Regions from separate parts of the Variovorax sp. VRV01 genome, predicted to be linked through region 2. Evidence: predicted binding sites of a transcription regulator. Region 2 holds the regulator's gene; the other holds the start of a gene.
What was found. Region 2 encodes NrdR, which represses ribonucleotide reductase genes. Its sites were predicted from a motif close to CACNANATNTNGTG; they were not measured.
Positions count from the first base shown of each region.

Region 1 (10,197 bases), on a different contig from region 2:
ACGCTGAGCGAAGGCGTGCTGGTGATCGACGCCGAAGGCATGGTGCATGCGGCCAATCCGGCGGCCGACGCGATCCTGGGCCAGGGGCTGGGCCGGCTCGGCCTGCCGTTCGCGCTGCATGCGCAGCCCGCCTGGCATGCGCTGGCCGCGTTGGCGCGCCAGACCTTTGCGCGCCGCGCGCCGCAAAGCGAGGAAATCCCCGTGGCGCAGGCGCGCGGCGCCGCGCGCGAGGTGCGTGTGCGCACGCGGCTCACGCCCACCAGCGACCGGCACGTCGACAGTCTTTGCGTCATGTTCCTGCAGGACCTGCGCGAGCTCGAGGCCCGCATCCGCACCGAGAAGCTGGCGGCGATGGGCCGCATGTCGGCCGCGGTGGCGCACGAGATCCGCAATCCGCTCGCGGCCATCACGCAGGCCAGCGCGCTGCTCAACGAAGACCTCACCGACCCCGCGCACCGCAAGCTGACCAGCATGGTGCAGCACAACGCGCAGCGGCTCGCACGCATCGTGGACGACGTGCTCGACGTCTCGCGCGCGCGCCAGCAGCGCGTACTCTCGCTCGGCGAGCAGGTCGTGCTCGATCCCGCCGTGCAGGCGCTGGCCGAGGAGTGGGTGCGCCAGACGCAGCGCCAGGGCGTGCTGATCGCGCTGGACGCCGCCGACGCCGAAGTGCGCTTCGACGTCGAGCACCTGCGCCGGCTGCTCGTGAACCTGCTGGACAATGCGGCGCGCTACGCCAGCAGCCGCGCGGGCGCGATCCAGGTCGTCACCACCACGCAGCGCGGCAGTTCCGGCCGCCCGAGCCTGCAGGTGTGGAGCGACGGCGCGCCGCTGGAGCCGGCGGTGCAGCGCCACCTGTTCGAGCCTTTCTTCTCATCCGAGAGCCGCTCCAGCGGGCTCGGCCTCTTCCTGTGCCGCGAGCTGTGCCGGCGCCACGGCGCCACCATCGGCTACGAGCGGCGCGCACTGGTCGCGGGCGGGCCCGAGGGCAACGAATTCTTCGTCAGCTTCGCGCCCAGCGAAAACCGGCTGACACAATAGCGCCGTGAGCACTCCCCATCCCTCCATGCAGCGCCCGGCCAACATCCTGGTCATCGATGACGAGCCCGACCTGCGTACGCTGTACGAGCTGACCCTGCTGCGCGAAGGCTACCGCGTCGAGGCCGCCGGCAGCGTGTCCGAAGCCTGGCAGCACCTCGAGGCGGGGCAGTTCGATGCGGTGATCACCGACATGCGGCTGCCCGACGGACAGGGCATGGAAATCATCCATCGCATCCAGAAGAACCAGCGCAGCGAGCGCTGCGTGGTGATGACGGCCTACGGCTCCGCCGAGAACGCGGTCGAGGCGCTGAAGGCCGGAGCCTTCGACTACCTGACCAAGCCGGTCGACCTGAAGCAGTTCCGCGCCGTGGTCGCTTCCGCGGTGCAGGCGCAGCAGGCAGCGCCGGCCAAGGCCTGGCAGGCGGCGCCCGCGGGCCAGCCGCGCGCCGGCGCGCCGGCCGTTCCGGACAGCGGCGTCGCCGCGCTCGAGCGGCTGGTCGGCGACTCGGAGCCAATGCGCCTGGTCAAGTCGCGCATTGCCAAGGTGGCGCGCGGCATGGCGCCGGTGCTGGTGCGCGGCGAATCGGGCACCGGCAAGGAACTGGTGGCACGCGCCGTGCATGCCTGCAGCCAGCGCAGCGAGGGCCCGTTCGTGGCGGTCAACTGCGGCGCCATCCCCGAGAACCTGCTCGAGGCCGAATTCTTCGGCGCCCGCAAGGGCTCCTACACCGGCTCGTCGCAGGACCGCGACGGCTACTTCCAGGCCGCGCGCGGCGGCACGCTCTTTCTCGACGAAATCGGCGACCTGCCGCTGGCGATGCAGTCCAAGCTGCTGCGCGCGATCCAGGAGCGCAGCGTGCGCTCCATCGGCTCGACACAGGAAGACGCGGTCGACGTGCGCATCGTGAGCGCCACCCACAAGGATCTTCACGCCGAAGTCCAGGCCGGCCGCTTCCGGCAGGACCTGTTCTACCGGCTCAACGTGATCGAGATCGCCGTGCCCGCGCTGCGCGACCGGCGCGAGGACCTGCCGGCACTCTGCGCCGCGCTGCTCGCGCGCATTGCGCAGGACGGCGGGCTGCCGGTGCCGCATCTTTCCGCCGAACTCCTGCGCCGCCTTGCCCAGCACCGGCTCGACGGCAACGTGCGGGAGCTCGAGAACCTGCTGCACCGCGCGGTGGCGCTCAACGACGGCGACGAACTGCATCTGGACCTGATGGCACCGCGGCCGGAGGCTGCCGAAGCGCCGGCCGAGACGGCCATCGCCGAACCCGCACCCTCTTCTGCTGCGGCGTCCGGCGGCGAAACGCCTAGGTCGCCCGCCGCGGCCGTCGCGGAATCCAAGCCCTCGGCGCCCGCCCTCCCCTCGGACCTGCAGGCCTACCTCGATCAGCAGGAGCGCGAGATCCTCGTGCGCGCGCTGCACGAAAGCGGCTTCAATCGAACGGCCGCCGCCGCGCGGCTCGGCATGAGCCTGCGCCAGATCCGCTACCGCATCGCGCGGCTGGGCATCACCACGCCCGGCGGCGACGAAGGTGCCAGCACCAGCCATGCCGACGACTGAAGCACAGGCGAGCAACGACGACGGGCTCTGGCAAGCCGGCTGGTACCGCTTCGCCAAGGCGCTGCGCTCGCCGAATTTCGGCCCCCGGCCCGCCGGCGCGCAGACCGACCTGATCGTGCTGCACTCCATCAGCCTGCCGCCCGGCGAATACGGCGGCGACGCCGTGCAGCAGCTCTTCACCAACCAGCTCGACTGGGATGCGCACCCCTATTTCCAGTCGATCCGCGGCCTTGCGGTTTCCTCGCACTTCTATGTGCGGCGCAACGGCGAACTCTGGCAATTCGTGAGCTGCGACGAGCGCGCCTGGCATGCGGGCGTGTCGTCGTGGCGCGGGCGCGAGAACTGCAACGACGACTCCATCGGCATCGAGCTCGAAGGCCTCGAAGGCCAGCCGTTCGAAGAGGCGCAGTACGAGGCGCTGGCCAGCCTCTGCCCCGCCATTGCGCAGCACTACGCCATCGCGCACATCGCCGGCCACGAGCACATCGCGCCGGGCCGAAAACAGGACCCCGGCGCCGGTTTCGATTGGCAATTGCTGCGCGGGCACCTCGGCTGGAGTCCACGGATGTTTCCTCCGCAGGTGGTGCAGCGCTAATTTTTTCAATCGCGCGGCACCTCGCGATGCGCCGATCCCGCGGCGCAGCAATGAGAAAATTGCAATCGCCGCATTCAGCAACCATGCGCCCTGCAAGCCCAAATCGGCCTGCAAGCCACGCCCCATGCGGGTTGCGACAACATAGGCCAGTATTCATGCGGCATCGACGGCCGTATGCCGGACCGAAAGAAAAAACGGCAGGGGTTGTATCCACTGGAAAACGCTACATCTAGTGGGTTGTACACCCCTCAGACCCTAGATATAGTGTCCTCCGTCCGGTCAACAACGCCGGCGCGGCGCCTAACCAAGGCATCGCCATCCAACAAGAATTGCCAACCGAGAGGAAGCGAATGCAAACAGCCCTGAACACCCCATCGACCTCGCGTGCCGTTCCCTCCACGCCCACGCAGCAGCAGCGCGACACCGCTGGCTCGCCCGCCGGACAGAACCTCGCGCACTACCAGATCATCCGCCGCAACGGCGCCGTGGTTCCCTTCGAACCCAACAAGATCGCCATCGCGATGATGAAAGCCTTCCTGGCCGTGCACGGCACCCAGGGCGCGGCTTCGGCCAGCGTACGCGAAACCGTCGACGCGCTCACGCAAGGCGTGATCCGCGCGATGGTGCGTTCGCGGCCGGGCGGCGGCACCTTCCACATCGAAGACGTGCAGGACCAGGTCGAACTCGGCCTGATGCGCGGCGGTCACCACGAGATCGCGCGCGCCTACGTGCTCTACCGCGAGCGCCGCACGCAGGAGCGTTCCAAGCAGGTCGAGCAGGAAGCGCCGGCCACGCCGACGCTGCACGTGCTGGACAACGGCGAACGCGTCGCGCTCGACCTGAACCAGCTCAAGGGCCTGATCGAATCGGCCTGCGAAAACCTGGGCGACAGCATCACCGCCGCACCGATCGTCGCCGAGACGATGCGCAACCTGTACGACGGCGTGCCGCTCGACGAGGTCTACAAGGCCTCGATCCTGGCGGCCCGCACGCTGATCGAAAAAGACCCCGACTACACCTTCGCGACCGCCCGCCTGCTGCTGCACACGATCTTCAAGGAGATCATCGGCCGCGAAGTGATGCCCGCCGAGCGCGCCACGGCCTACGCCGACTACTTCCCGCAGTTCATCAAGAAGGGCGTCGAGAACGACCTGCTCGACGAGAAGCTGCTGCAGTACGACCTGCCGCGCCTGGGCGCCGCGCTCAAGGCCGAACGCGACCTGCAGTTCGACTACCTCGGCCTGCAGACCCTGTACGACCGCTACTTCCTGCACGTGCGCAAGTCGCGCATCGAACTGCCGCAGGCCTTCTTCATGCGCGTGGCCATGGGCCTGTCGCTCGGCGAGATCGACCGCGAAGCCCGCGCCATCGAGTTCTACGAGGTGCTGTCGTCTTTCGACTTCATGTCGAGCACGCCCACCCTGTTCAACGCCGGCACGCTGCGCTCGCAGCTGTCCAGCTGCTACCTGACCACCGTGCCCGACGACCTCGACGGCATCTACGAGTCGATCAAGGAAAACGCGCTGCTCTCCAAGTTCGCGGGCGGCCTGGGCAACGACTGGACCCGCGTGCGCGCGCTCGGAAGCCACATCAAGGGCACCAACGGCGAATCGCAGGGCGTGGTGCCCTTCCTCAAGGTGGTCAACGACACGGCCGTGGCCGTGAACCAGGGCGGCAAGCGCAAGGGCGCCGTCTGCACGTACCTGGAAACCTGGCACCTGGACATCGAGGAGTTCCTGGAACTGCGCAAGAACACCGGTGACGACCGCCGCCGCACGCACGACATGAACACCGCCAACTGGATTCCCGACCTCTTCATGCGCCGCGTGATGGAAAAGGGCACCTGGACGCTGTTCTCGCCCTCCAACGTGCCCGACCTGCACGACAAGTTCGGCGCCGACTTCGAGCAGGCCTACACCGCCTACGAAGAAAAGGCCGCGCGCGGCGAGATCAAGCCCTCGCGCACGGTCCAGGCCTCGGACCTGTGGCGCAAGATGCTCACGATGCTGTTCGAGACCGGCCATCCGTGGATCACGTTCAAGGACGCCTGCAACGTGCGCTCGCCGCAGCAGCACGCCGGCGTGGTGCACTCGTCGAACCTGTGCACCGAGATCACGCTGAACACCAGCGACACCGAAACCGCCGTCTGCAACCTGGGTTCGGTGAACCTGCTGCAGCACCTGAAGGACGGCAAGGTCGACCAGGAAAAGCTCAAGAAGACGATCTCGACGGCAATGCGCATGCTCGACAACGTGATCGACATCAACTACTACGCCGTGAAGAAGGCGCGCGACTCGAACCTGCGCCATCGCCCGGTCGGCCTGGGCCTGATGGGCTTCCAGGACGCACTGTACGAACTGCGCATTCCCTACGCTTCGCAGGAAGCCGTGCAGTTTGCCGACGAGTCGATGGAAGCCATCTGCTACCACGCCTACTGGGCTTCGACCGAGCTGGCCCGCGAACGCGGCAAGTACTCGAGCTACAAGGGCTCGCTCTGGGACAAGGGCATCCTTCCGATCGACACGCTCGATCTGCTCGAAAAAGCCCGCGGCGGCTACGTCGAGGTCGACCGTTCGGCCACCCTCGACTGGGAGGCCCTGCGCCAGAAGATCAAGGCCGACGGCATGCGCAATTCCAACTGCGTGGCCATCGCCCCGACCGCGACCATCTCGAACATCATCGGCGTCGACGCTTCCATCGAGCCCTGCTTCGGCAACCTCTCGGTCAAGTCGAACCTGTCGGGCGAGTTCACCGTCATCAACCACTACCTGGTGCGCGACCTGAAGCGCCTGGGCCTGTGGGACGACGTGATGGTGATGGACCTGAAGCACTTCGACGGTTCGCTGCGCCCGATCGACCGCGTGCCGCAGGACGTGAAGGCGCTCTACGCCACCGCGTTCGAAGTCGAGACCACCTGGCTGGTCGAAGCCGCAGCGCGCCGCCAGAAGTGGATCGACCAGGCGCAGTCGCTCAACATCTACATGGCCGGCGCATCGGGCAAGAAGCTCGACGACACCTACAAGCTCGCATGGCTGCGCGGCCTGAAGACCACCTACTACCTGCGCACGCAGAGCGCGACGCACGCCGAGAAATCCACCGTGCAATCGGGCCGCCTCAACGCGGTGTCGTCGGGCAGCGATGCACCTTCGGGCATGAGTGCACTCGAAGCGGCGGCTGCCGCAGCGAAGGCGCAGATGAGCGCGATGCCTGCCACCGACATCGCCTTCTGCGGCGTCGACGATCCGACTTGCGAAGCATGCCAATGACGCGCGAGTGATGTCAGAGAGGTGCATGCACGACGCGCGAACTCTCAGTCGATCACGGCATCGACTGACATCGCGCGATGCATGAGAGCAACATAACAACCACATAAATGGAGCGCGACGTGAACGAGCACTTTGCAACTCACATCGTTGCTCCGATAATTGAGCATTGGATTTTTCTATGTTGACCTGGGACGAAGAAGTCAAGCCCTCCTTATCAAAGGATATGCAACAAGGATTGCAGCAACACCACGCATCGACCAGCGGCCTGTCCGCAGGCCGACCGGTGGATGCTCCGACTTCGCCGATTGCACAACCCGCGGCACCCGCCGCGGCGCAGCGCGTCAAGGCTTCCGACAAGCGCATCATCAACGGCCAGACCGACGTCAACCAGCTGGTGCCGTTCAAGTACAAGTGGGCCTGGGAAAAATACCTCGCCACCTGCGCCAACCACTGGATGCCGCAGGAAGTGAACATGACGCGCGACATCGCGCTCTGGAAAGACCCGAACGGCCTGACCGAAGACGAGCGCCGCATCGTCAAGCGCAACCTCGGCTTCTTCGTGACCGCCGACTCGCTGGCCGCCAACAACATCGTGCTGGGCACCTACCGCCACATCACGGCGCCCGAATGCCGCCAGTTCCTGCTGCGCCAGGCCTTCGAGGAAGCGATCCACACGCACGCCTACCAGTACATCGTCGAGTCGCTCGGCCTGGACGAGAGCGAGATCTTCAACGCCTACAACGAAGTGCCGTCGATCCGCGAGAAGGACCAGTTCCTGATCCCGTTCATCGACGCCATCAGCGACCCCAACTTCAAGACCGGCACGCACGAGACCGACCAGACCCTGCTCAAGTCGCTCATTGTGTTCGCCTGCCTGATGGAAGGCCTCTTCTTCTACGTCGGCTTCACGCAGATCCTTGCGCTGGGCCGCCAGAACAAGATGACCGGTGCCGCCGAGCAGTACCAGTACATCCTGCGCGACGAGTCCATGCACTGCAATTTCGGCATCGACCTGATCAACCAGCTCAAGCTCGAGAACCCCGGCCTCTGGACCCCCGAGTTCAAGGCCGAGATCAAGGCCCTCTTCCTGAAGGCCGTCGAGCTCGAGTACAAATACGCCGAAGACACCATGCCGCGCGGTGTGCTCGGCATGAACGCCTCCATGTTCAAGGGCTACCTGCGCTACATCGCCAACCGCCGTGCGCAGCAGATCGGCCTCGAAACGCTCTTCCCGAACGAGGAAAACCCGTTCCCCTGGATGAGCGAAATGATTGACCTGAAGAAAGAGCGCAATTTCTTCGAAACCCGCGTGATCGAATACCAGTCGGGTGGTGCGCTCTCCTGGGATTGAATCTTTCGACAAGAATTAATGATTTCAAGAATTGCCCTTGCCACCGATCGCGCCGAAGAGCGCGGCATGGACGAGGGCTCAGGTGTTCATGGTGCTGGAGCTCAGATTCCAACGCCATGGATCGCTTCACGCTACCAACGTGCGTGGAGTGCTTCAATAGGTTGATTTTTTCAACTTGATCAAGGAGAAATAGAAATGGCAACTGCAAAGAAAGCGCCGGCTAAGAAAGCCGCTGCAAAGAAGGCTCCGGCAAAGAAGGTCGCGGCCGCTAAGAAGGCTCCCGCCAAGAAGGTAGCTGCGAAGAAGGCTCCGGCCAAGAAGGTCGCAGCGAAGAAGGTAGCCGCCAAGAAGGCGCCGGCAAAGAAGGTAGCCGCCAAGAAGGCAGCTCCGGCAAAGAAGGCCGCTGCCAAGAAGGCGCCGGCGAAGAAGGCCGCAGCGAAGAAGGCTCCTGCCAAGAAGGCGGCGGCGAAGAAGGCTCCGGCAAAGAAGGCCGCTGCCAAGAAGGCCCCTGCGAAGAAGGCCGCCGCCAAGAAGGCTCCTGCCAAAAAGGCCGCGGCCAAGAAAGCCGCGAAAAAGCCCGCTGCCAAGCCTGCCGCTGCTGCCAAGAAGCCTGCTGCGAAGAAGGCTGCCAAGGCTCCTGCCGTAGCGCCTGCTCCTGCTGCGCAAACGACGCTGAACCCCCAGGCAGCCTGGCCGTTTCCGACGGCCAGCAAGCCCTGAGTCTGCTCAGCGGCCTTGACGGCAAAAAGCCCGGCACCTCACGGTGCTGGGCTTTTTTTATGGGCGCCTGCCAGCGGGTGGCTCAGAGGCCCAGCGCCTTCAGGTCGATCTGGTAGTTCTGCGGCCCGCGCTGCGCGATCTTGAGCGCGCCGATGCGGTTACCCAGTGCCGCGCACTGCGCGAGCGGCCATTCCTTCTCCAGACCGAACAGCAGCGCGCCGCGCCAGGCATCGCCGCAACCGGTGGGCTCGACCACCGCCGCCGGCGTCACGCCCGGCACATGCTCGCGTTCGCCGTCGATCCAGACCTCGCAGCCCTCGGCCGCCAGCGTCACGACCAGGCCGCGCACCCGCTTCGAAATCTCGCCCAGGCTCCAGCCGGTGCGCTGCGACAGCATCTTGCCTTCGTAATCATTGACGACGACCCAGCTCGCCAGGTCGACGAAGTGCCTGAGCGCCTCGCCGTCGAACATCGGCAGGCCCTGGCCCGGATCGAACACGAACGGAATGCCGGCTGCGGCGAACTGCTCCGCGTGCTGCAGCATCGCCTCGCGGCCGTCGGGCGCGATGATGCCGACGCGGATGTCTTCGCGCGCGGCGATCTTCGTGAGGTGCGCCTGCTGCATCGCGCCGGGGTGGAACGCGGTGATCTGGTTGTTGTCGACGTCGTTCATGATCATCGCCTGCGCGGTGAAGGTGTCGTCGAGCTGGCGCACGAACTCGGTGCTGATGCCCAGCATGCGCATGCGCTCCAGGTAATCGGCGCCGTCGCTGCCCAGGGTGGCCATCGGCAAGGCAGTGCCGCCCAGCGCATTGAGGCTGTAGGCGATGTTGCCGGCACAGCCGCCGAAGTCGCGCCGCAGGCCCGGCACCAGGAACGACACATTGAGGATGTGCAGCTGGTCCGGAAGGATCTGGTCGGCGAACCGGCCCTCGAAGGTCATGATGGTGTCGAACGCGAGGGAACCGCAAATCACTGCTGCCATGGGTGAGCCGTTGGGTAGAAATGGATGAATGGAATGAGAAGGCGGGCGCGAGCCAAGCCTAAGGATAGAACGCTTCGACGCGGTAGCCGGCAATGGGGGGCAGCGCGGCCGCTTCGGTCGCGGACAAACTCAGCGGCAATGACGCCGCCTGATCGGAGCGCGCCGCAAGCACCGCTGGCGCGCCGTAGTCCGCAGCCATCAACACGCGACGCACGACGGCGCGCTCCTGCGTGTCGAGCAGCGAGAGCTCGACGGCCGGCATGGCCAGCGGAACGGCCGCGCCATTGCGCAGCGTGAAGTTGAGCCGGTAGTCGTTGTTGCCGGTTTTCTCGCGCGCGAAGGCCGCGCCCTCGATCACGATGTCGCCGATCTGCCGCAGCGCGGTGAGCTCGCAGCCAGTCGCGCGGCACAGGGCCGCGAACGCGGGACGCAGGTTCGGCTGGCGCGCGACGATGCCGTCGCGTTCGTGGCGCAGGACCTGCACAACCAGAAGCAGGACGGCGAGCGCGGCCAGCAGCCAGAGCCAGCGCCGTGCCCCAGGGCGCTGCCAGACGCTTGCGGCGCGACGGCCCAGGTTCTCGCTGCCATCGGAAAAAGGAAGCCGCTCCGAATCTTCCGCATCGTCGCGGACCGCCGGCAAAGGCGAAGGGAGCAGGCCCGGTTCGGGCTCGCTCG
Region 1 covers NZ_JACVBS010000003.1:369,239-379,435, forward strand. Annotated here, with positions in the region: gene IB278_RS08025 (two-component system sensor histidine kinase NtrB) at 1-1,041, shown strand, start outside; gene IB278_RS08030 (sigma-54-dependent transcriptional regulator) at 1,067-2,605, shown strand; gene ampD (1,6-anhydro-N-acetylmuramyl-L-alanine amidase AmpD) at 2,592-3,200, shown strand; gene IB278_RS08040 (ribonucleoside-diphosphate reductase subunit alpha) at 3,551-6,466, shown strand; gene IB278_RS08045 (ribonucleotide-diphosphate reductase subunit beta) at 6,645-7,817, shown strand; gene IB278_RS08050 (histone H1-like DNA-binding protein) at 8,013-8,537, shown strand; gene IB278_RS08055 (carbohydrate kinase family protein) at 8,620-9,522, opposite strand; gene IB278_RS08060 (zinc-ribbon and DUF3426 domain-containing protein) at 9,581-10,197, opposite strand, start outside.
Region 1: IB278_RS08040 (ribonucleoside-diphosphate reductase subunit alpha) is a predicted target of NrdR. The motif match lies at 3,454-3,467, and genes of this name have one in related genera.

Region 2 (10,197 bases):
TCCCCCGGCTTGATCAGGCCGCCGCGCTCTACCCTTACACCTCCATGCGCGGAGCCTGATTCGTACCAATCCAAGCGCCGTTGCCTTCATTCCATTCGCCCCCGCGGCGCTGCGAACAGGTGCCGCACAGAAAGGAAGAGCGATGAACAAGGCGTTTGATGCCACAGCCCGCGGGCTGAGGACCTTTGTGTCCGATGTGGCAGACGGCTTTTTTGAAATCACCCACAACGGGTTTGCGCTGGTTGGCCTGGCCATCGTGTTCGCAGTCCTCGCGCTTGTGGCGCGGCCCGATCTGCGCAAGACCGGCGAGGAACAGCTCATGGGCTGGCTAGAGTCGCGCAAGCCCGCGCCCGAAGCCACCGACCTGGAGCCGACCGCCATCGTGCGCACCACGGCCGCGAGCCCCGGCGACCTGCCCAAGCAGCAGGCCGCCGTGGCCTATTGGCTCAGCAAGAAGTACCGCGTGGCGGCCGAACCGCTGAGCGTGCTGGTTGCGGAGGCCTACCACCTGGGCAAGCGCACCAAGCTCGACCCCACGCTGATCCTGGCCATCATGGCCGTCGAATCGAGCTTCAATCCCTTCGCCCAGAGCCAGGTGGGCGCCCAGGGCCTGATGCAGGTCATGACGCGCGTGCACGGCGACAAGTACGAAAGCGCCGGCGGCACGCTCACCGCGTTCGACCCGGTGACCAACATGCGCGTCGGCGTGAAGGTGCTGCAGGAATGCATCGCCCGCGCCGGATCGCTCGAAGGCGGCCTGCGCTACTACGTGGGCGCGGCCAACCTCGACGACGACGGCGGTTATGCCGGCAAGGTCCTGGCCGAGCACGAACGGCTGGTGCAGGTGGCCAACGGCCGCAATCCGCCAACGATGGCAACGCCCGCGGCGCCGGTCGTGCGGGCGCAGGCCCAGCCGATCCCGGTTGCCGTGCCGCCCAAGCCGCAACAGGCGGCCGAGCCGGCCGCGGACCCGCAGAAAGTGGCCCTGCTGTCGGGCGTTTCCTGAGCCCCTGCGCTACACTCCACCCCGTACGCGACTGGCGATAGGCGCAGCACCCCGCAAGGTGCCCTGCGCTGACGTGGAATACCACTGGGAAGCGTGCCGCCTGGCATCCATTCAGGCGTTCAGCCGTTCGCCTGGGCAGCCCTTGTTTGGTTGAAGAACAAGGACCTCGTCTTCAAAGGACTGCCATGTACCACCGCAACATCCTGGTCGAACAGACCGATCCTGAAATCTGGGCTGCCATCCAGGCCGAAAACGCGCGCCAGGAACACCACATCGAGCTGATCGCGAGTGAAAACTACGCCTCGCCGGCCGTCATGGCCGCCCAGGGCTCGCAGCTCACCAACAAGTACGCCGAAGGCTACCCCGGCAAGCGCTACTACGGCGGCTGCGAGCACGTCGACGTGGCCGAGCAACTGGCCATCGACCGCATCAAGCAGATCTTCGGCGCCGACGCCGCCAACGTGCAGCCGCACTGCGGCGCCTCGGCCAACGAGGCCGTCATGCTGGCCTTCCTGAAGCCCGGCGACACCATCATGGGCATGAGCCTGGCCGAAGGCGGCCACCTGACGCACGGCATGCCGCTGAACATGAGCGGCAAGTGGTTCAACGTGGTGAGCTACGGCCTGGACGCCAACGAAGCCATCGACTACGACGCGATGGAGCGCAAGGCGCACGAGCACATGCCCAAGCTGATCATCGCGGGCGCCTCGGCCTACTCGCTGCGCATCGACTTCGAGCGCTTCGCCAAGGTGGCCAAGGACGTGGGCGCGATCTTCATGGTCGACATCGCCCACTACGCCGGCCTGGTGGCCGCGGGCGTGTACCCCAACCCGGTGCCGCACGCCGACGTGGTCACCTCCACCACCCACAAGAGCCTGCGCGGCCCGCGCGGCGGCATCATCCTGATGAAGTCGCAGCATGAGAAAGCCATCAACAGCGCGATCTTCCCGGGTCTGCAGGGCGGTCCGCTGATGCACGTGATCGCCGCCAAGGCCGTGGCGTTCAAGGAAGCCATGTCGCCCGAGTTCAAGGCCTACCAGCAGCAGGTGGTCAAGAACGCCCAGATCGTGGCCGACACGCTCACCGAGCGCGGCCTGCGCATCGTGAGCGGGCGCACCGAAAGCCACGTGATGCTGGTCGACCTGCGCGCCAAGGGCATCACCGGCAAGGAAGCCGAAGCCGTGCTGGGCAGCGCCCACATGACGATCAACAAGAACGCGATCCCCAACGACCCTGAAAAGCCGATGGTCACCAGCGGCGTGCGCATCGGCACCCCCGCCATGACCACGCGCGGCTTCAAGGACGAAGAGGCGCGCATCACCGCGAACCTGATCGCCGACGTGCTCGAGAACCCGCGCGACGCCGCCAACATCGACGCGGTCCGCGCCAAGGTGCACGCGCTGACGAGCCGGTTCCCGGTCTACCGCTGATCCCGCAAGAAGTGGCCGCATGAAATGCCCTTTTTGCGGTCATCTCGAAACGCAGGTCGTCGAGACCCGCGTTTCGGAAGACGCCGACTTCGTGCGCAGGCGCCGCCAGTGCAGCGCCTGCGACAAGCGCTTCACCACCTATGAGCGGCCCGACGTCAACTTTCCGGTGGTCGTCAAGAAGGACGGCAGCCGCGCCGACTTCGAATCGGGCAAGGTCCGCGCCTCGATGATGCTGGCGCTGCGCAAGCGGCCGGTCAGCATCGAGCAGATCGACAACGCCCTGCTGCGCATCGAGCAGAAGCTCCTTGCCAGCGGCCTGCGCGAAATCGATTCGACCAAGGTGGGCGAACTCGTGATGCGTGAGCTCAAGAAGCTCGACAAGGTGGCCTACGTGCGCTTTGCCTCGGTGTACCGCAGCTTCGAGGACGTGGACGAGTTCCGGCAGCTGCTGCGGGACATCTGAAGAGCCGCGCGCTCAGCGGTTCCAGCAGGCCTGCACCAACGCATTCGAAGCGCTGGTCTGGCCGGCCGCCAGCTTGACGCCCTGCTGGTTCACCGTGAGCGTTCCGCACTCGTCGGCTTTCGATGCGCCCTGAGGCACGGCTTGCAGCGTGTAGGTGGTTGCCGTTCTTGCGGCGTAGCCGATGGCGTAGTTCGCCGTGCCGGACGATGGCGCCTGCTGCAGCCCGGCCGGCAGCGGGACGGTCGCAGGTGGATATTGCCCGTTGGCCGTCAGGTAGCGCTCGGTCCACTGCGCCGCCTGCAGCAGTTGCTGCTTGGCATCGGCCCGCTTGGCCCGCAGCACATAGCGCGTGTAGCTCGGATAGGCAATCGCGGCCAGGATGGCAATCACCGCCGCCACGATCATGAGTTCGACCAGCGTGAAGCCGCGCGGGCGAATCCGCTCCTTGCGGGCCTGCATTTCAAGATGTTTGTTCATGCGGCCTTAATTCCACGAGATCAGGTTGCGCCAGCCGAAGCGGCGCACGGCTTGCGGCAGCTCGGTCTCGTTGCAGCCGCCGGCCGCATTGCAGATCACGTGCTTGCCTTTTTCCGCGGCGTTCTGCGGCCGAAAGACGATGTCGTCCCGGCCCGAGTGGTTGCGGAAGCCGAGATAGCCGCCCAGCGCGCTGGTGGACCCGTTGTAGGCGATGCCGTCGGGGACGACGCCGCTGAAGAAGTCGATCACCATCGACCAGCCGTCGTCGCTGGTGCCCGGCGCGCAGTCGAGCGAATTGCTCGCCGAGCCGGGAATGGTGGACGAGAACAGGCCCGCGCTGCCGCTCAGCGCGTCGCCCGGGTAGACGATGCGCTCGCCGGCGGTTCCCAGTTCCAGGTACCAGCCGCGCTTGCCGCCTGAGCCGCTGTAGCTCACGCCGTGGCTCGACGCGGTGCGGAATTCCACGTCGCCTTCCTTCACCGTGCCGGCGCCGATGGTCTGCGCCACCAGGTCGGCCAGCACCGCGGTGCCCGTGCTGCCGTTGGCGCGGTCCCAGACGCCGTACAGGTACTGCCTGGCGCTGCTGCTTTCGTCGCCGGCGGCAAACAGCCGGCCGGTGCCGAACATCACCATGTAGCCGCCGCGCGGATGGTCGGCGACCAGCGGCGCGGCCGTGATCGGCTGCGTGGCGCCGGCGGCGAACAGCGGCGTGCCGTCCAGGCTCGATGCTGCAGTGCCGGAGCCCAAGGTAGCCTTCCAGTCGCTGCTCTTGCCGCTGCTCAGGTCGAACTTCCAGAGGTTGCCGAGCAGGTCGCCGGCATAGACGTAGTCGACCTTGCCGTCGCCATTGCTGTCCACCACCTGCGGCGCCGAGAGCCCGTTGCCGGTGCCGGTGGCCTGCGTGGCGGGCGCGGGGATCTTCAGCACGGACTTGTCGCCGTCGAGGTATTGGATCCACAGCATCGCCTTCTCGCTCGTGCTGTTGTAGCCGTTGCCCAGGATCACGGCCCTGCGGCCGTTGTTGAGCGGCGCCACCTGCAGCGCGCGCCTGGAAAAGGAATCGAGCACGGGTTGCTGGAACTGGTGGCCGAGGTCGTCGTCGGCGAGCGCGGTGGTGTCGATCACGGCCACGTCGGCGGCATGGGTCTCGCCGATGTTCTCGGGCTTGGTGACGTCGAGCACGAAGTAGCCCTTGCCGCCCGCCCCCAGCGTGCCCACGAGGAAGGACTTCCACAGCTTCGCCTTCTCGGTGTCGGTGGCCATGGCGTCGGCGGCCGAACCCATGTAGATGTCGGCCACGAAGGGGCTGCCGTCGACGTAGTACCTGTGCGAGTAGGTGCTCTCGCTGAGCTTCTTGAGCTGGGGCGCCGCCGCCGTGCCATAGACGCCTTCGGGCACATAGGCGAACGCCTCCTGGCCGGTGCCGGCGTTGAACGCATGCAGCATGCCGTCGTTGGCGCCGACATAGACCGTCGGCTTGCGGTCGATGGTCGAGGCGAACGCGGCGTAGCCGTCATGGGTGAAGCCGCTGCTGGGCTTGCCCGTGTACCAGACGCTGGAGTCCACGATGTCGCCCAGCACGTGGCCGCGCCTGCGCAGGCCGAGGCCGGTGCCCTCGTTGCTGCGGTCGCCGCGAAGAAAGTCGAGCACGCCCTGCCCGAGGGCGGTGCTTGCCGTGTCGGTGCCGGTGCTGCCCTTGAGCGCCGCCTTCTGCGCGTCGCTCAGGTTGGCCCATCGGAATGGCACGCCGGCACCGGCGGCCGCGGCGCTGGTGGGTGTTGCCGCGGTGGTTCCAGAGAAGCTCAGCATCTTGCGATCGCTGTCGTGCGCGCCGGCCACGGACATGCGCGCATCGAGCAGTTCGCGCGCCGACCACGCGGGCGTGGCGGCCAGCTTGCCGTTGCTGCCAAACGGCGTGGCCGTCAGCTTGCCCGACCAGTCGGCCGTGTCGTAGCCGGCCTGGTAGGCCGAGGTGGCGCTCGATATCCTGCTGCCGCTGGCCGAGATCGAGGTCAGCGGGGTGCTGGTGTTGAACAGGATCTGCGAGAGGATCGATCGGAAGGCATCGCCGAGGGCCTGCGCGTTCGCGGCCGGTGTGAAGGTGCCCCGGCTGTTGAGCGCGGCGTGCCAGAGGTCCATGCGCACGGCGGCGGCGTTGTCGGTGAGCTCGTGGTAGTAGCCATAGGCGCCGCTTGCGGAATACCATCCTCCGTTCGCCGCCAAGGTGCTCGCCAGCGGGTCCTTCCAGGCGATCGAGCCATCGGCCAAACGCGCGTAGTCCCCGCTGTAGGTCGGCTGCGGCGCATTCGCCGAGATGGCCGGCGTGCCCGTCCACGACGAGGCAGCGCCAAAGCCGATGGTGTAGGTGCTCAGGTGCTGCCAGGTGGCGGGATCGTTCTTGGGATTCCAGTACTCGGGGACCGTCGCCGTTCCCACGCTCACGTCGCCGGGCTCTGCAACGACCTTCTTGAGGTTGTTCGACACGGCGGGCTGCAGGTCGCTGGCCCAATAGTGGAAGGCCATGTCGGCCAGTGTGGGCCGGTATTCCGCCTTCGGCCTCCAGTTGCCGGAGGCGTCTTTTTCCCAGTTGAGGCCGATGTTGACCGCCCCTGCATCGTCCTTGAAGGGTGCACGCGGCACGTAGGCCACAGCATCGGGCAAGGTGCGGCCCGTTCCATCCGCATTGCCGATGGCAGGCATGCCGAGTGCCGCGGGGTCGGGGTTGAATCCAAACAGGTTGTAGTCGCCGTCGGTCATGAAGATGTGGAAAGACTTGCGGCAGCTCGACTGGGTCGCCCCTTCCACCCCCGGGTCATCCGAATAGGGATTGAACTGGCCTGTCGTCTTCATGTATTCGCCGGCGCGGGTCATCATGGCGTGCAAGGGTGTTCCGCCGGCCGCCGCCAGGGCATCGACCCAGCTCATGAAGTTGGCGCGATGCGTGTCATCGAGCGAACGCATCAGGTTCGCATTGGCCCGGCCATTGACGAGGCAACTGCCGGCTTGATAGGCGCCCGCGGCGGTGTCGCCGAAGAAGCCGACGCAGCCGCCAACCTTGTTGTTGTTCATCGCCTGCCAGGAAAGGCGGATCCGGTCGTTGGGGATGTTGGCCGCCGAGAAGTTGTCCCTGAGCGCGGTCTTCAGCGCTTCCAGCCGCGTGGGTATGCCAGCCGGTGGTTCCGAGCTTCCATCCGAAGCCCGCGACGACCACGCCATGCTGCCCGAGTTGTCGACCGACACGATCACGTTCGGCGCGGGCTCCTTGACCGCCGTGTTGCGCGGCGCCTGGGCCAGCGGATATTGCGCGGCGTGCCCCGCGGCCTGCGCCAGCACCAGGCCGCACAGCACGGCGCTCCTCGAAAACCTGTGGATGCTCATCTCGATTTTTCTTGCCATGCTCAATTCACTTTCCTGACCGCGGCCGGGTCGAAGGACATCTGCAACAGGACCCGCGTGCCGCCGCCCGTGCCGGCCGTGCGCGCGCCGGTGGAGAGCGCAGTGATCCGGTACAGCGGCTCGTCACTCCGGGGACGGTCGATCACCTCGATCCAGTACCTGGCACTGGCCAGGGCTGGATTGCCAGCCGTCGGCGCGCCCGTGAATCGACCATAGGCGGCGTACTGGTCCACGTACGCGGCACGGGTCCAGAACCGGTAGGCCTCGCTGCCCGAAGCAGCGCCCACGGAGTCCGTCCCGGCGAAGTAGCAGATGCCACGCTCGCAGCTGTTGGCGCCCTTGCCCACGTAGGCGGTGACCCAGCCGGTATCCCGATCGGGAAAGACGCGGCTGTCCGCGGCCTTGCGGCAAGGCGAGTCCACGAGCGCAGAACACGCCACGTAGGTCTGCGTCGCGGCATCGAAGGCCAGTTGCCGGATGTCGCGCTCGGCATCCAGCAATGCGGCTTCGGCGGCTTCGAAGGCGCGCTGGTAGTCGCGCTGGTTGCCCGCCATCGATTCGAGTAGTTGGGCCGTCCGCGCACCGCCCACCGCGAGCAGCGCCGAGAGCAGCAGCATGATGAGCACGATGAACAGCGAGAATCCGCGCTGCTGCGCCGCGCATCTGCCGGGGACCTGAATGTGTTTCATAGGTTCCGCAGCGCGAACACCGCCGTGTAGACGCGACGCAGCCTGCCGTCGCTGCTGGTCCGCGACGAGCCGTCGCAGTCGACGTAGCTGCCGCCCGGGTTGCTCCTGGAAGTACCGGCAAGCTGCAGACACACGCGCACCGTTCGAACCTGATCGAAGCTCGCGACGTTTGCGGCCGTCACGTAGCGCACCACGCGTTCGGTTCCGGCATCGCCGATGCCGTACATGACATCGAAGCGCTCGACGCCGTCGATGATCGGCTTTGGCGTGGTATTGCCGCTGCCCATGCACCGCAAGGTGCCGTTGACCACGTAGAACTCGCTGGTGATCAGGCGCACGTTCGCGGGATCCGCGGGATTGCCGGGGGTGTACGCTGCGCCCGCCGAACTCTTGGCCACCTGGCCGAGGCAGTCGTGGAAGAAATCCGGGTTCGGCGCATAGCCGACCTTCAGCGTGTCGTTCACCGAACCGGCGGCCGCTTCCTGCCCCTTGATCGCGAAGAAGGCCGGCTCGCTCCCGAGCTTGGTGTCCGCATTGACGTCGAAGTAATACAGCGGCCCGTTGGCATCGATCGGAAAGTAGCCGGCCTGCCGGATCTGCTGCCCGAGCAGCCTGAATGCCAGCGCCGACGACTGGTGCAGCGCATTGACGTCATCACCCGTCATGGCGGTGCTGCGCGTGCCGAGCATGCTGGCCATCGCAGCCAGCACCACCAGCATGCCGATGATCAGCGCGACGAGGATCTCGACCAGCGTGAAGCCGACCTGGCGCAAGGAGAAGGCTTTGTTGTTCATGGCTGTGGCACCGCGACGATGGCTTCCTGACAGGCCTTGCCGGTCGGGCAGCTCCAGGCCGAATCCGGTGCGATCGGGTTGACTGCAGCAGGCTCTTCCCAGGCGATGTGCACGAACAGCAGGCCGCCGGCGGCCTTGCTGCTCTGCACGTCGGCCACGCCGCCCGGCAATGCACTCGCCACCCGCTGCTTCCAGGTCCACAGATCGTGAGCCGCCAGCTGAGCGGCGGTGCAACTGGCCTTGGCCCCTGCGCACGCGGGGGTGGGTTCGGTGGCGCCCGCCGCCGTCCAGTCGGCCACATAGGGGCTGGCCGCCATGGCGCCGCTCACGGGATTCGCACGGATGCGATCGGCCATGTCGCCGGCCAACTGCGCAGCGATGTTCTGGTTGCTCGCGCCCACGCTGTCGGAAAGCACACGCAGCTGGAAGCCGGCCAGCGCGAGCAGGCCGAACGAGAGCACGAGAATGGCCACCAGGGCCTCGAGCATCGAGAAGCCCGCCTGACCCCTGCGCAGCTTGCGTGGCTCGCGAATCAGGCAGCTCAGCACACGCTGCCCCCCTTCACCACTCGGGTACGCCAGCCCAGCGACAGGCATACGGCAACATCGTTGGATGAACTGGCGCTCCCCGCCGGGTGGAAGCTGATGCGGGCGACGCTCGAAAAATGGCCCATGGGATCGAAGGCCATGGGCCCCATGGCGCTTTTCTCGACCGCAACGCGCGTGTCGGGGTCTTGCCGCTGGAGGATTTCGAACCCGTCGCCGCTGCCGACCACTGTTTCCCAGCCGCAGCTCCAGTCTGCGCCGCTGCACTCCGCGCGCTGCCGGATGGTCACGGCCTGCCCGCGCCGAGCCGCCTCTGCGCGCGCGTGGCTCACGCTCGCCATCAGGGCCGAAGCCATGCCCTCGACGCGGTACTTTTCGACCAGGCTGTTGAAGCTGGGCAGCGCCAGCGCCAGCAGGATGGCCATCAGTACGATGACGACCATCATTTCGACCAGCGTGAAGCCGCGTGGCGTTCCGGGTCGGCGGAAATGCGTCCTCGCGGACGCGCAGAATCCGTTTTTCATGCCGTACCGTCCGCCGCCTCGCCGAAGTGGCTGGAGCGGCGGACGTTTTTCTCCCTGATTGCAATTTTTCAAAAATTCTATTTGGCAAATTTCTATTGACCAGCTGTTGAACGACGAGCGGTCGAAATAAACGGATCAATGGATCATTGGCTTCAATTGTTTTAAATTGATTTTCAAATAGATTTAATTTAATAAAAAAATGACAAATGCAAATGAAATTGTGAATTTCATGGCCCAAGCCTTGGACCTCGCGCGCCAGGCCGGGCCGGAGACCGACCCCAATCCCCGCGTCGGTTGCGTACTCGTGGACGCCAACGGCGCCGTGATCGGCCAAGGGCACACCCAGCAGGTCGGCGGCCCGCATGCCGAGGTGATGGCGCTGCGCGATGCCGCGGCGCGGGGCCTTTCGGTTGCCGGTGCCACCGCCTTCGTCACGCTCGAGCCCTGCGCGCACCACGGCCGCACCGGGCCCTGCTGCGAGGCGCTGGCCGCGGCCGGCATCGGCCGGGTTGTGGCATCGATCGCCGACCCCAACCCGCTCGTGGCCGGCCAGGGCTTCGAGCGGCTGCGCGCCGCGGGTATTGCGGTCGAGGTGGGGCCGGGCGCGGAGGAAGCACGCGAACTCAACATCGGCTTTTTCAGCCGCATGGTCCGCAAGACGCCCTGGGTGCGGCTCAAGACCGCGGCCTCGCTGGACGGCAAGACCGGCCTGCGCAACGGCGTGAGCCAATGGATCACCTCGGAACCGGCGCGCGCCGACGGCCACGCGTGGCGGGCCCGGGCCAGCGCGGTGCTGACCGGCGTGGGCACGGTGCTGGAGGACGATCCCCGGCTCGACGTGCGGCTGGTGCAAACCAGCCGCCAGCCGCACGT
Region 2 covers NZ_JACVBS010000004.1:144,507-154,703, forward strand. Annotated here, with positions in the region: gene IB278_RS09030 (lytic transglycosylase domain-containing protein) at 143-1,006, shown strand; ZMP/ZTP riboswitch at 1,024-1,150, shown strand; gene glyA (serine hydroxymethyltransferase) at 1,192-2,436, shown strand; gene nrdR (transcriptional regulator NrdR) at 2,456-2,899, shown strand; gene IB278_RS09045 (type IV pilin protein) at 2,912-3,358, opposite strand; gene IB278_RS09050 (pilus assembly protein) at 3,383-6,754, opposite strand; gene IB278_RS09055 (PilX N-terminal domain-containing pilus assembly protein) at 6,775-7,461, opposite strand; gene IB278_RS09060 (PilW family protein) at 7,458-8,255, opposite strand; gene pilV (type IV pilus modification protein PilV) at 8,252-8,851, opposite strand; gene IB278_RS09070 (GspH/FimT family pseudopilin) at 8,797-9,324, opposite strand; gene ribD (bifunctional diaminohydroxyphosphoribosylaminopyrimidine deaminase/5-amino-6-(5-phosphoribosylamino)uracil reductase RibD) at 9,524-10,197, shown strand, end outside.